One region of the Actinoallomurus rhizosphaericola genome, then DNA from elsewhere that is predicted to be linked to it. Evidence: predicted binding sites of a transcription regulator. Region 1 holds the regulator's gene; each other region holds the start of a gene.
What was found. The regulator HrcA, encoded in region 1, represses chaperone genes, less so after heat shock. The targets are predictions, from matches to a motif close to TTGGCACTCTCNNNNNGAGAGTGCCAA.

Region 1 (3,275 bases):
GACGCCGACCGGGCCGGACCCGCCGCCCGTACGGGACGGACCAGCGTCACGGGCTTGCCGTCGATGAGGAACCCGGCCTTCGCCAGCGGGAAGACCCGGCGCTTGCCGAAGCGGTCCTCCAGGGTCACGGCGTCCTTCTCGCAGGCGACGACCGCGCCGCAGAACCCGCTCGCCGGGTCCTCGGCGACCAGGCCCGGCTCCGCGGCGACCTCCGGGATCTGTCCCTTACGCGGACGGCGCCAGTCACCGGACAGGACGTCGCGTCCATAGTCTTTGCTCCGCACGCGTCGCACCGTACCGGTCCGGAGGCGGGCTGGTCAGCCGGGCGGCCGCCCGGGGCCGGATCGCCGGCCCAGGTGGTCGTGGCCGCGCCGGACCGCCTCCCGCAGCGTCTCGGCGGGGTACGGCCAGCCGCCCGCGGCCAGGGCCTCCTCGACGTCCAGCCCCTCCGCGTGCGTCTCGCGCACCCGGCGGGCGACCAGGTCGATCTCCGCGTGCTGCCGGGCCGCGAACTCCCGGTCCACCGGCGCGCCGTGGCCGGGCACGAGAACGCCGTCGACGGTCCGCAGCAGCGCCGCCAGAGTCGCCGGCCACTCCAGCGGGAACGAGTCGGCCCCGTACGACGGCGGGCCGGACTGCTCGACCAGGTCACCGGTGAAGGCGCACCGCGCGTCGGGCGCCCAGACGACCAGGTCGCCGTCGGTGTGCCCCGGGCCGAAGTGCCGCAGCTCGACGACGCGGTCGCCGAGGTCCACCTCGGCGCGGTCGGTGACGAGCCGGTCCGGCGCGAGCAGGAGATCGGTCTCGACCTTCTCCGCCCAGCCGGGGAACTCGCGCGCCAGCATGGGCCGCGCGGTCTCGGCCAGGTAGCGGGGCAGCGACGCGTGGCCCCAGCGGGCCCCGGAGGTGAACGCCGCGTTGCCGAAGCAGTGGTCGAAGTGACCGTGGGTGTTCACGATGACGGGGTCGTCCACCCCGAGCGCGCGAAGGTCGTCGCGCAGGCGGACGCCCTGTGCGACACTCGCGCGGGTGTCCACGACGACGGCGCCGGCGGACCCGACGACGACCCCCACGGTCACGTCGAAGTCGGAATAACGACGCTGGAAACAGCGTTCGGCAATCTCGTGCCAGGTCACACGAGTGACTCTGCCATGTTCGAGGCGAGAACGTGATCCACCGGCGTCTCCTTCTGCGTGCCACCGGGCCGTACACTTGGCACTCAGAGGAGAAGAGTGCCAAATTGAAGGGCTGTGGACACGGGAGGTGAGTGCGTGCTCGACGACCGGAAGCTGGCGGTGCTGCGGGCCATCGTCGAAGATTACGTGTCCACCCATGAGCCGGTGGGTTCGAAGGCGCTGGTCGATCGGCACAACCTCGGCGTCTCGCCGGCCACGATCCGCAACGACATGGCCGTGCTGGAGGAGCAGGGGTACATCGCCCAGCCTCACACGAGCGCGGGGCGCGTGCCGACCGACAAGGGATACCGGCTGTTCGTCGACCGGCTGTCGACGATCAAGCCGCTGTCCGTGGCGGAGCGGCGCGCGATCGAGACGTTCCTCGCCAACACCTATGACCTGGACGACGTCGTCAGCCGCACCGTCCGGCTGCTCGCGCAGCTGACCCGGCAGGTCGCGGTCGTGCAGTACCCTTCGCTCACGCGGTCGTCGGTACGGCACGTCGAGCTGGTTCCGATCGCCTCCGAGCGGCTGCTGCTCGTCGTGATCACCAACACCGGCCGGGTCGAGCAGCGGGCGATCGAGACGCATCATCCCGTCTCCGACGAGGCGATCGCGCACCTGCGGGCCCTGCTCAACGCGCGCCTGGACGGGTGCTGGCTCACCGACGTCCCCGACGCGCTGGCAGACCTGCCCGAGCAGGTGTCCGTGGACGAGCGGGCGCTGGCGACGACGGTGCTGTCGGTTCTCCTCGAAAGCCTCGTGGAGAAGCACGAAGAAAAGATAATCATCGGCGGCGCGGCGAACCTCGCCCGCGCCGACTTGTCCCAGAGCCTCCGCGACGTGCTGGAGGCGCTGGAAGAACAGGTCGTCCTGATGCGGCTGCTCGGCGAGGCGGGGGATCCCTCCAGCCTCACCGTGCGGATCGGCACCGAGAACCCGCACGAGGGCCTGCGCACGACCTCGGTGGTCGCCACCGGCTACGGCGCCGGCGACCAGGCCGTGGCCCGGCTCGGCGTGCTCGGTCCGACGCGGATGGACTACCCCGGGACGATGGGAGCAGTACGCGCAGTGGCACGTTACGTCGGTCAGATTCTGGCGGGGTCGTAAGTGGCGAACGACTACTACGCGACCCTCGGGGTGCGCCGTGACGCCAGCGCGGACGAGATCAAGAAGGCCTACCGCAGGCTCGCGCGGGAGCTGCATCCGGACGTGAACCCGGACCCGGCCACCCAGGAGAAGTTCAAGGAGATCACCCAGGCGTACGAGGTGCTCTCCGACCCGAAGAAGCGCGAGATGTACGACCTGGGCGCCGACCCGTTCGCCAGTGGCGCCGGGGCGGGGGCCGGCGGCTTCGGCGCCGGGTTCCCCTTCAGCGACATCATGGACGCGTTCTTCGGCACCGCGACCCAGCGCGGGCCGCGCAGCCGGGCCCGGCGCGGCCGCAACGGCACCGTCCGCGTGGAGCTCGACCTGTCCGAGACGGCGTTCGGCACCACCCGTGAGCTCACGGTGGACACGGCGGTCGTCTGCGACACCTGCTCGGGTGCGGGCACGGCCCCCGGCACGCACCCCGAGACGTGCGACATGTGCCATGGCCGCGGCGAGGTCCAGCAGGTCACCCGGTCGTTCCTCGGCCAGGTGATGACCTCGCGCGCCTGCCCGCAGTGCGGCGGCTACGGCACCATGATCCGCACGCCGTGCACGGAGTGCTCCGGCGACGGGCGGGTCCGCACCCGCCGCACGATCAAGGTCCGCATCCCCGCCGGCGTCGAGAACGGCACCCACATCCAGCTCGCCGGCGAGGGCGAGGTCGGCCCGGGCGGCGGCCCGGCCGGCGACCTGTTCCTCGAGATCGTGGAGCGTCCGCACGCGATCTTCGAGCGGCAGGGCGACGACCTGCACTGCACCGTCCAGGTCCCGATGACGGCGGCCGCGCTCGGCACCTCGCTGATCGTCGAGACCCTGGACGGCCCGGAGGAGATCGACATCCGACCCGGCACGCAGTCCGGCCAGGTCATTCCGATGTACGGCCGGGGCGTCAAGCATCTCAACGAGAGCGGCCGCGGCGACCTGATGATCCACGTGAACATCGAGACG
Region 2 (3,275 bases), on a different contig from region 1:
TCTTTGCCGGACTCTGGCGTGTCGCCCACACCGCGGGTCGTGCGGGCCGTGCGGTCACCCGACCCCGCGCCGGCTCAGGTGACCATGGTCCGGTCGGCCGGAGCCCCGGGCGGTCGCCCGCGCCCGGGCGGGCTCAAGGGGTGCGGCAGATCAGCGCGGTCGGGGCGTCGCCGACGCGGGTGAGGACGAGGACGCGCGCCTCGGGGCCGTCGGTGCGCAGGTCGCGGCGCAGCCGGTCCACGTCCCCCGCGAAGCCGCGCTTCATGATCGTCAGGGTGCCCGCCTTCTGGGCGCGCAGCGCCGCGCGTACCCGCTTCACGCCGAACGGCAGCACCTCCAGGATCTCGTACGGCCGCGCGAACGGCGTCGCGCGCAGCACGTCCGAGGTGATGTAGGCGATCCGCGGGTCGGCCAGCGCCCCGTCGATCAGGGCCGCGGCCTCGGCGACGAGATGGGCCCGGACCACGGCGCCGTCCGGTTCGTACAGATAGCGGCGCCACCCGGCCACGGGCGGCGGCCCGAGAGCGGGGTCGGCCGCCAGGGTCGCCGGCTCCCGGTCCTGCCGCAGGAGCGTCGCCCGGCGCGGCGTGCCGCCCGCCAGCTCACCGAGCCACAGCGCCGCCTCCTTCACCTCCCCGCCGTCGGAGATCCACTCCGCCTCCGCGCCCGGCGGGACCGCCTCGTGCGGGATCCCCGGCGCGACCTTGACGCAGGCGCCGGGCACCCGGCCGGCGAGGTCCAGGACCGTGCCGAGCGGCGGCAGGTACGCGTCCGGGTCGAACACCCGGCCACGGGACGTACGGCGGCCGGGGTCGGCGAAGACGGCGGCGTACCCGCCGGTGTCCTGCGCGGTGGCGTCGCCGCAGTGGACGTCCGCCAGTTCCGCGACGCCGAAGGCGTGAAGATTGGCCCGCGCGACCTCGGCGGTGAGGGGGTCGAGCTCGACGCCGAGGCCGCCGACGCCCGTACGGGCGCGGGCGAGCAGGTCGCCGCCGATGCCGCAGCCGAGGTCGAGCACCCGGCCCCCGGCCGGGAGCCGGTCGGCGAACCGCCGCGCCCGGTGCCGGGCGACGCTGGCCCGGGTGGCCTGTTCGAGGCCCTGGGGGGTGAAGTACATGCGGTCCGCGTCGGCGCCGAACTTGGCCCGGCCGCGCTCGCGGAGGCGGGCCTGTGTCAGGGCCGCGCCGACGAGGTCGGCTGGATGACGGGCGCGCAGGCGGGAGACCATGGCCGGCAGGGTCCGCTCGTCGGCGCCGGCGACGCCGATCTCGCCGAGCAGCTCCTGGCCTTCGGGGGTGAGAAGCTCTCGGAACGCGGCGGTGTCCACCCGATGACGGTAGTCCCCGGCGGCACTCGGAACGCACCTGACCACCAGCGAAACCCCGCAAACGCCGCATATAACGACAGGTGGGCGGCGCGCGGGGGCCCGTGTTGACGGGTTCCCGGACCCCGGCATAATCTCCAACTGGCACTCTCCCCATGAGAGTGCCAATCAAGCGACAGGTCGGTCTGGCACCCGCGACGGCAGGCCACCGTGGTCGCGTCTCCAACATGCGGCTGGCCGATCTGGTCGGCCGAGGATACGCAATCGAAGGGGAAGGTCAGATCGTGTCGACCGCCACCAAGGTTGTTCTCAAGCCGCTCGAGGACCGCATCGTCGTCCAGCCTCTCGAGGCCGAGCAGACCACCGCGTCGGGTCTTGTCATCCCCGACACGGCCAAGGAGAAGCCCCAGGAGGGCACCGTCCTCGCCGTCGGGCCGGGTCGCTTCGACGACAAGGGCGAGAAGCGCGTCCCGCTCGACGTCAAGGTCGGGGACGTCGTCCTCTACAGCAAGTACGGCGGCACCGAGGTCAAGTACAACAACGAGGAGTACCTCGTTCTGTCGGCCCGCGACGTGCTCGCCGTCGTCGAGAAGTAAGACCCGAACAGATGCGCCGCCCCGGTTCTGCCCAATGAGGGCGGCCGGGGCTGTGCACGTCCACGGACATTCCTACTTGGAGCTTCCCAATGCCGAAGATCCTGGAGTTCGACGAGGGAGCGCGCCGCGCCCTTGAGCGTGGCGTCAACGCCCTCGCGGACGCCGTCAAGGTGACGATCGGCCCCCGTGGCCGCAACGTCGTCATCGACAAGAAGTGGGGCGCCCCCACCATCACGAACGACGGTGTCACCATCGCGCGTGAGGTGGAGCTCGACGACCCGTACGAGAACCTCGGCGCTCAGCTCGCCAAGGAGGTCGCCACCAAGACCAACGACATCGCGGGTGACGGCACCACCACCGCGACGGTCCTGGCCCAGGCGCTCGTCCGCGAGGGGCTGCGCAACGTCGCCGCCGGCGCGTCGCCGATCAGCCTCAAGCGGGGCATCGACGCCGCCGCCGGCCACATCTCCGAGCAGCTGCTCAAGTCGGCCCGCGAGGTCACCGACAAGGAGTCGATCGCGCACGTCGCGACCATCTCCGCCCAGGACGCCAAGATCGGTGAGCTCATCGCCGAGGCTTTCGACAAGGTGGGCAAGGACGGTGTCATCACCGTCGAGGAGGCCCACACGATGGGCCTGGAGCTGGAGTTCACCGAGGGCCTCCAGTTCGACAAGGGCTACCTGTCGCCGTACATGGTGACCGACCCGGAGCGGATGGAGGCGGTCCTCGAGGACGCCTACGTCCTCATCTACGACGGCAAGATCTCCAACGTCACCGAGTTCCTGCCGCTGGCCGAGAAGGTCGCGCAGACCCGTAAGCCGCTGCTGGTCGTCGCCGAGGACGTCGAGGGCGAGGCCCTGGCGCTGCTCGTGCAGAACAAGATCCGCGGCACGTTCGTCAGCGTCGCGGTGAAGGCGCCGGGCTTCGGCGACCGCCGCAAGGCGATGCTGGAGGACATGGCCATCCAGACCGGCGGCCAGGTCGTCACCGAGGCCGTCGGCCTCAAGCTCGACACCGTCGACCTCGACGTGCTGGGCCGCGCCCGGCGGGTGACCGTCACCAAGGACGCCACCACCGTCGTCGACGGCGCGGGCGAGTCGGCCGCGATCGAGGACCGGATCCGCCAGATCCGCCGCGAGATCGAGGGCAGCGACTCCGACTGGGACCGCGAGAAGCTCCAGGAGCGCCTCGCCAAGCTGGCCGGGGGCGTCTGCGTCCTGCGCGTCGGCGCCGCCACCGAGGTGGAGCTGAAGGAGAAGAAGCACCGCCTCGAGGACGCCATCTCCGCCACCCGCGCGGCGATCGAGGAGGGCATCGTCTCCGGCGGCGGCAGCGCGCTGGTGCACGTCGCCAAG
Region 3 (3,275 bases), on a different contig from region 1:
GTCAAATGGTTCAACGCGGACAAAGGCTACGGCTTCATCGCGGTCGACGGTGGCAGGGATGTGTTCGTGCACTACTCGGCCATCGTCGCGGATGGCTACCGCAGCCTCGAGCAGGGGCAGCGGGTCGAGTTCGAGATCACGCAGAGCGATCGCGGTCCGCAGGCGGACGCGGTTCGGGCACTCTAAGTCCCATAGCCTGACGGAGGCCCGGCGCTTCGGCGCCGGGCCTCCGGCCGTCCGCCTACCCGGCGATGCCGGCCGCGTCCGGGCATCCGCGCCGCGCGTCCGGGCGCCCGCCCCGTGCACTCAGGTGCCGCCCAGCGCCCCTAGCCGCCGCCTGGCGCACCCGGGCGTTCGCCCGGCGTGCCTCCTGGGGCGCAGTGCGTCCCTCGTGACGACCGGTGTGTTCCCTGGGGCACAGACGTTTTCCGGTGGCCGCCCGGAGTACCCGTGGGGGCGCCGGCGCGCCCCTGCGGCCGGTCCGTCCGGCTGTGCGGTTCCTCCCATGGCCGTCCGGCGCGCCGTGCTCCCTCGTACGCCGTACGGCCCGAGGCCGGACGAGCTGCGACCGATCGGCGGTCAGGTGACCGCCACCCACCAGGAGGCGCACCTCGCGCTCACCACCCCGACGACGGCGGACTGTTCGCCGAGCGTCCCCCTGGCACCGTAGCGCCGAGGGTTTTCGTCGTGCCGACAACCAGGATCCTCGGCGATCCACCGCGACCAGGCCAGTACGGGCGCGGATCATTCCAGTTCCTGCGGCGAGCCATTCTCTGGCTGAGGATCAGCCGTGCGGCGGGGCCGCCGAGAGAGCCGACCGGTGGGGCACGGCGCGCTGCCGCCCGCATCCTGCGCCGCCGTGACGGCGTGCCGTTCCTTGCCGAGTCGCCCGCTTCGCCGCCGCAGGGGTCACCTTGCCGCCGTAGTGAACCAGTCTCGTCCTGCTTGCCCTTTTCGCCCCGTCATCACCGACGGCGAAGCTGCCGCCGGCGTGCCCCTAGCGGTGGCAGACGTGCCCTCTGGGCGCGGACGTCTCCTCTGGGGCGCGGCATGGCCGGGCGTGCCCCCCTCCCTGGGTGCGGGCGTGCCCGCTGGCCGCCCGGCGTGCCCGTGGGGTGCCGGCGCGCCCCTGTGGCCGGTCCGTCCGGCTGTGCGGTCCCTCATGTGGGCGTCCGGCGGGCCGTTCTCCCTCGTACGGGACCTGTGCCCCCGGAGCGCCGGTGACCTTGAGCGATGCCTCTGGGGCGGCATGGGGAGATGTTCACCCTGGTGAGAGGTGACTCCGCTTGCACTCTCAATGGGAGAGTGCTAAACAAGCGGTTGGCACTCTAGTATTGAGAGTGCCAAACAGGTGATCGAGGCGATGAGGCCTCGTGTCCGGCGGCGGAATGGACGTCGTCGGGCGAGGTCGTCCGTCGCGGGCGTCGACTCGATCCGCGTGAAAGCCACCCCGTTCCGGGAGGATCTGGAGCCTATGGCTGCAAAGATGATCGCGTTCGACGAGGACGCGCGGCGCGGCCTCGAGCGCGGCATGAACCAGCTTGCCGACGCCGTGAAGGTGACCCTCGGTCCCAAGGGCCGTAACGTCGTTCTGGAGAAGAAGTGGGGCGCCCCCACGATCACGAACGACGGTGTCTCCATCGCCAAGGAGATCGAGCTCGAGGACCCGTGGGAGAAGATCGGCGCCGAGCTCGTCAAAGAGGTCGCCAAGAAGACCGACGACGTAGCCGGTGACGGCACGACGACGGCGACCGTGCTGGCCCAGGCGCTCGTCCGCGAGGGCCTGCGCAACGTGGCCGCCGGCGCCAACCCGATGTCCCTGAAGCGGGGCATCGAGTCCGCGGTGGAGCGCGTCAGCGAGCAGCTCGCGCAGATCGCCAAGGACGTCGAGACCAAGGAGCAGATCGCCTCCACGGCCTCGATCTCCGCCGGCGACACCTCGATCGGCGAGATGATCGCCGAGGCGATGGACAAGGTCGGCAAGGAAGGCGTCATCACGGTCGAGGAGAGCCAGACCTTCGGTCTGGAGCTCGAGCTGACCGAGGGCATGCGCTTCGACAAGGGTTACATCTCGCACTACTTCGTGACGGACCCGGAGCGTATGGAGGCCGTCTTCGACGACCCGTACATCCTGATCGTCAGCTCGAAGATCTCGGCGAACAAGGACCTGGTGCCGGTTCTGGAGCAGGTCATGCAGGCCGGCAAGCCGCTGGTCATCATCGCCGAGGACGTCGAGGGCGAGGCCCTGGCCACCCTGGTCGTCAACAAGATCCGCGGTGTCTTCAAGTCCGTCGCCGTCAAGGCCCCGGGCTTCGGTGACCGCCGCAAGGCCATGCTGCAGGACATCGCGATCCTGACCGGTGGCCAGGTCATCAGCGAGGACATCGGCCTCAAGCTGGAGAACACCACGCTGGACATGCTCGGCCAGGCCAAGCGCATCGTGGTGACGAAGGACGAGACCACGGTCATCGATGGCGCCGGCAACCCCGACGACATCGCCGGCCGGGTGAACGAGATCCGTGCCGAGATCGAGAACTCCGACTCGGACTACGACCGCGAGAAGCTCCAGGAGCGTCTCGCCAAGCTGGCCGGCGGCGTCGCCGTCATCAAGGCCGGCGCGGCGACCGAGGTCGAGCTGAAGGAGCGCAAGCACCGCATCGAGGACGCCGTGCGCAACGCGAAGGCGGCCGTCGAGGAGGGCATCGTGCCCGGCGGTGGCGTCGCGCTGCTGCAGGCGAGCGTCAAGGCGTTCGAGAAGACCGACCTTGAGGGCGACGAGGCGACCGGTGCGCAGATCGTGCGCCGTGCGCTGGAGGAGCCGCTGAAGCAGATCGCGGTGAACGCCGGCCTCGAGGGCGGCGTGGTGGCGGAGAAGGTCCGCAACCTCGAGCCGGGCTTCGGCCTGAACGCCGCGACCGGCGAGTACGTCAACATGTTCGACTCGGGCATCATCGACCCGGCGAAGGTGACGCGCTCGGCGCTGCAGAACGCCGCGTCCATCGCGGCGCTGTTCCTCACCACCGAGGCGGTCATCGCCGAGAAGCCGGAGAAGGAGAAGGCTCCGGCCGGCGACCCGTCCGGCGGCATGGGCGGCATGGACTTCTAGTCCACTCGCTTGAGGGGCGGTCCCCGGTGCTGGGACCGCCCCTTTCGCATGCCTCCCACCGGCCGTCACGTGTGGCTGATGATCACCTTCCCGAAGACGCCGCCCGCTTCGAGGTAGCGGAAGGCGTCGGGTACCTGATCGAACGAGAAGACCCGATCGATCACGGGAC

Region 2: the regulator HrcA is predicted to act here: its motif matches at 1,466-1,492, upstream of groES (co-chaperone GroES).
Region 3: the regulator HrcA is predicted to act here: its motif matches at 1,321-1,347, upstream of groL (chaperonin GroEL).

The regions. Positions count from the first base shown of each region.
Region 1 covers NZ_JAMXMW010000001.1:769,091-772,365, forward strand. Annotated here, with positions in the region: gene NE234_RS03655 (DUF3097 domain-containing protein) at 1-284, opposite strand, end outside; gene NE234_RS03660 (MBL fold metallo-hydrolase) at 318-1,136, opposite strand; gene hrcA (heat-inducible transcriptional repressor HrcA) at 1,272-2,285, shown strand; gene dnaJ (molecular chaperone DnaJ) at 2,286-3,275, shown strand, end outside.
Region 2 covers NZ_JAMXMW010000024.1:4,355-7,629, forward strand. Annotated here, with positions in the region: gene NE234_RS37685 (class I SAM-dependent methyltransferase) at 134-1,327, opposite strand; gene groES (co-chaperone GroES) at 1,609-1,920, shown strand; gene groL (chaperonin GroEL) at 2,010-3,275, shown strand, end outside.
Region 3 covers NZ_JAMXMW010000002.1:703,337-706,611, reverse strand. Annotated here, with positions in the region: gene NE234_RS07300 (cold-shock protein) at 1-186, shown strand, start outside; gene NE234_RS07295 (hypothetical protein) at 506-670, shown strand; gene groL (chaperonin GroEL) at 1,475-3,106, shown strand; gene NE234_RS07285 (zinc-dependent alcohol dehydrogenase family protein) at 3,172-3,275, opposite strand, start outside.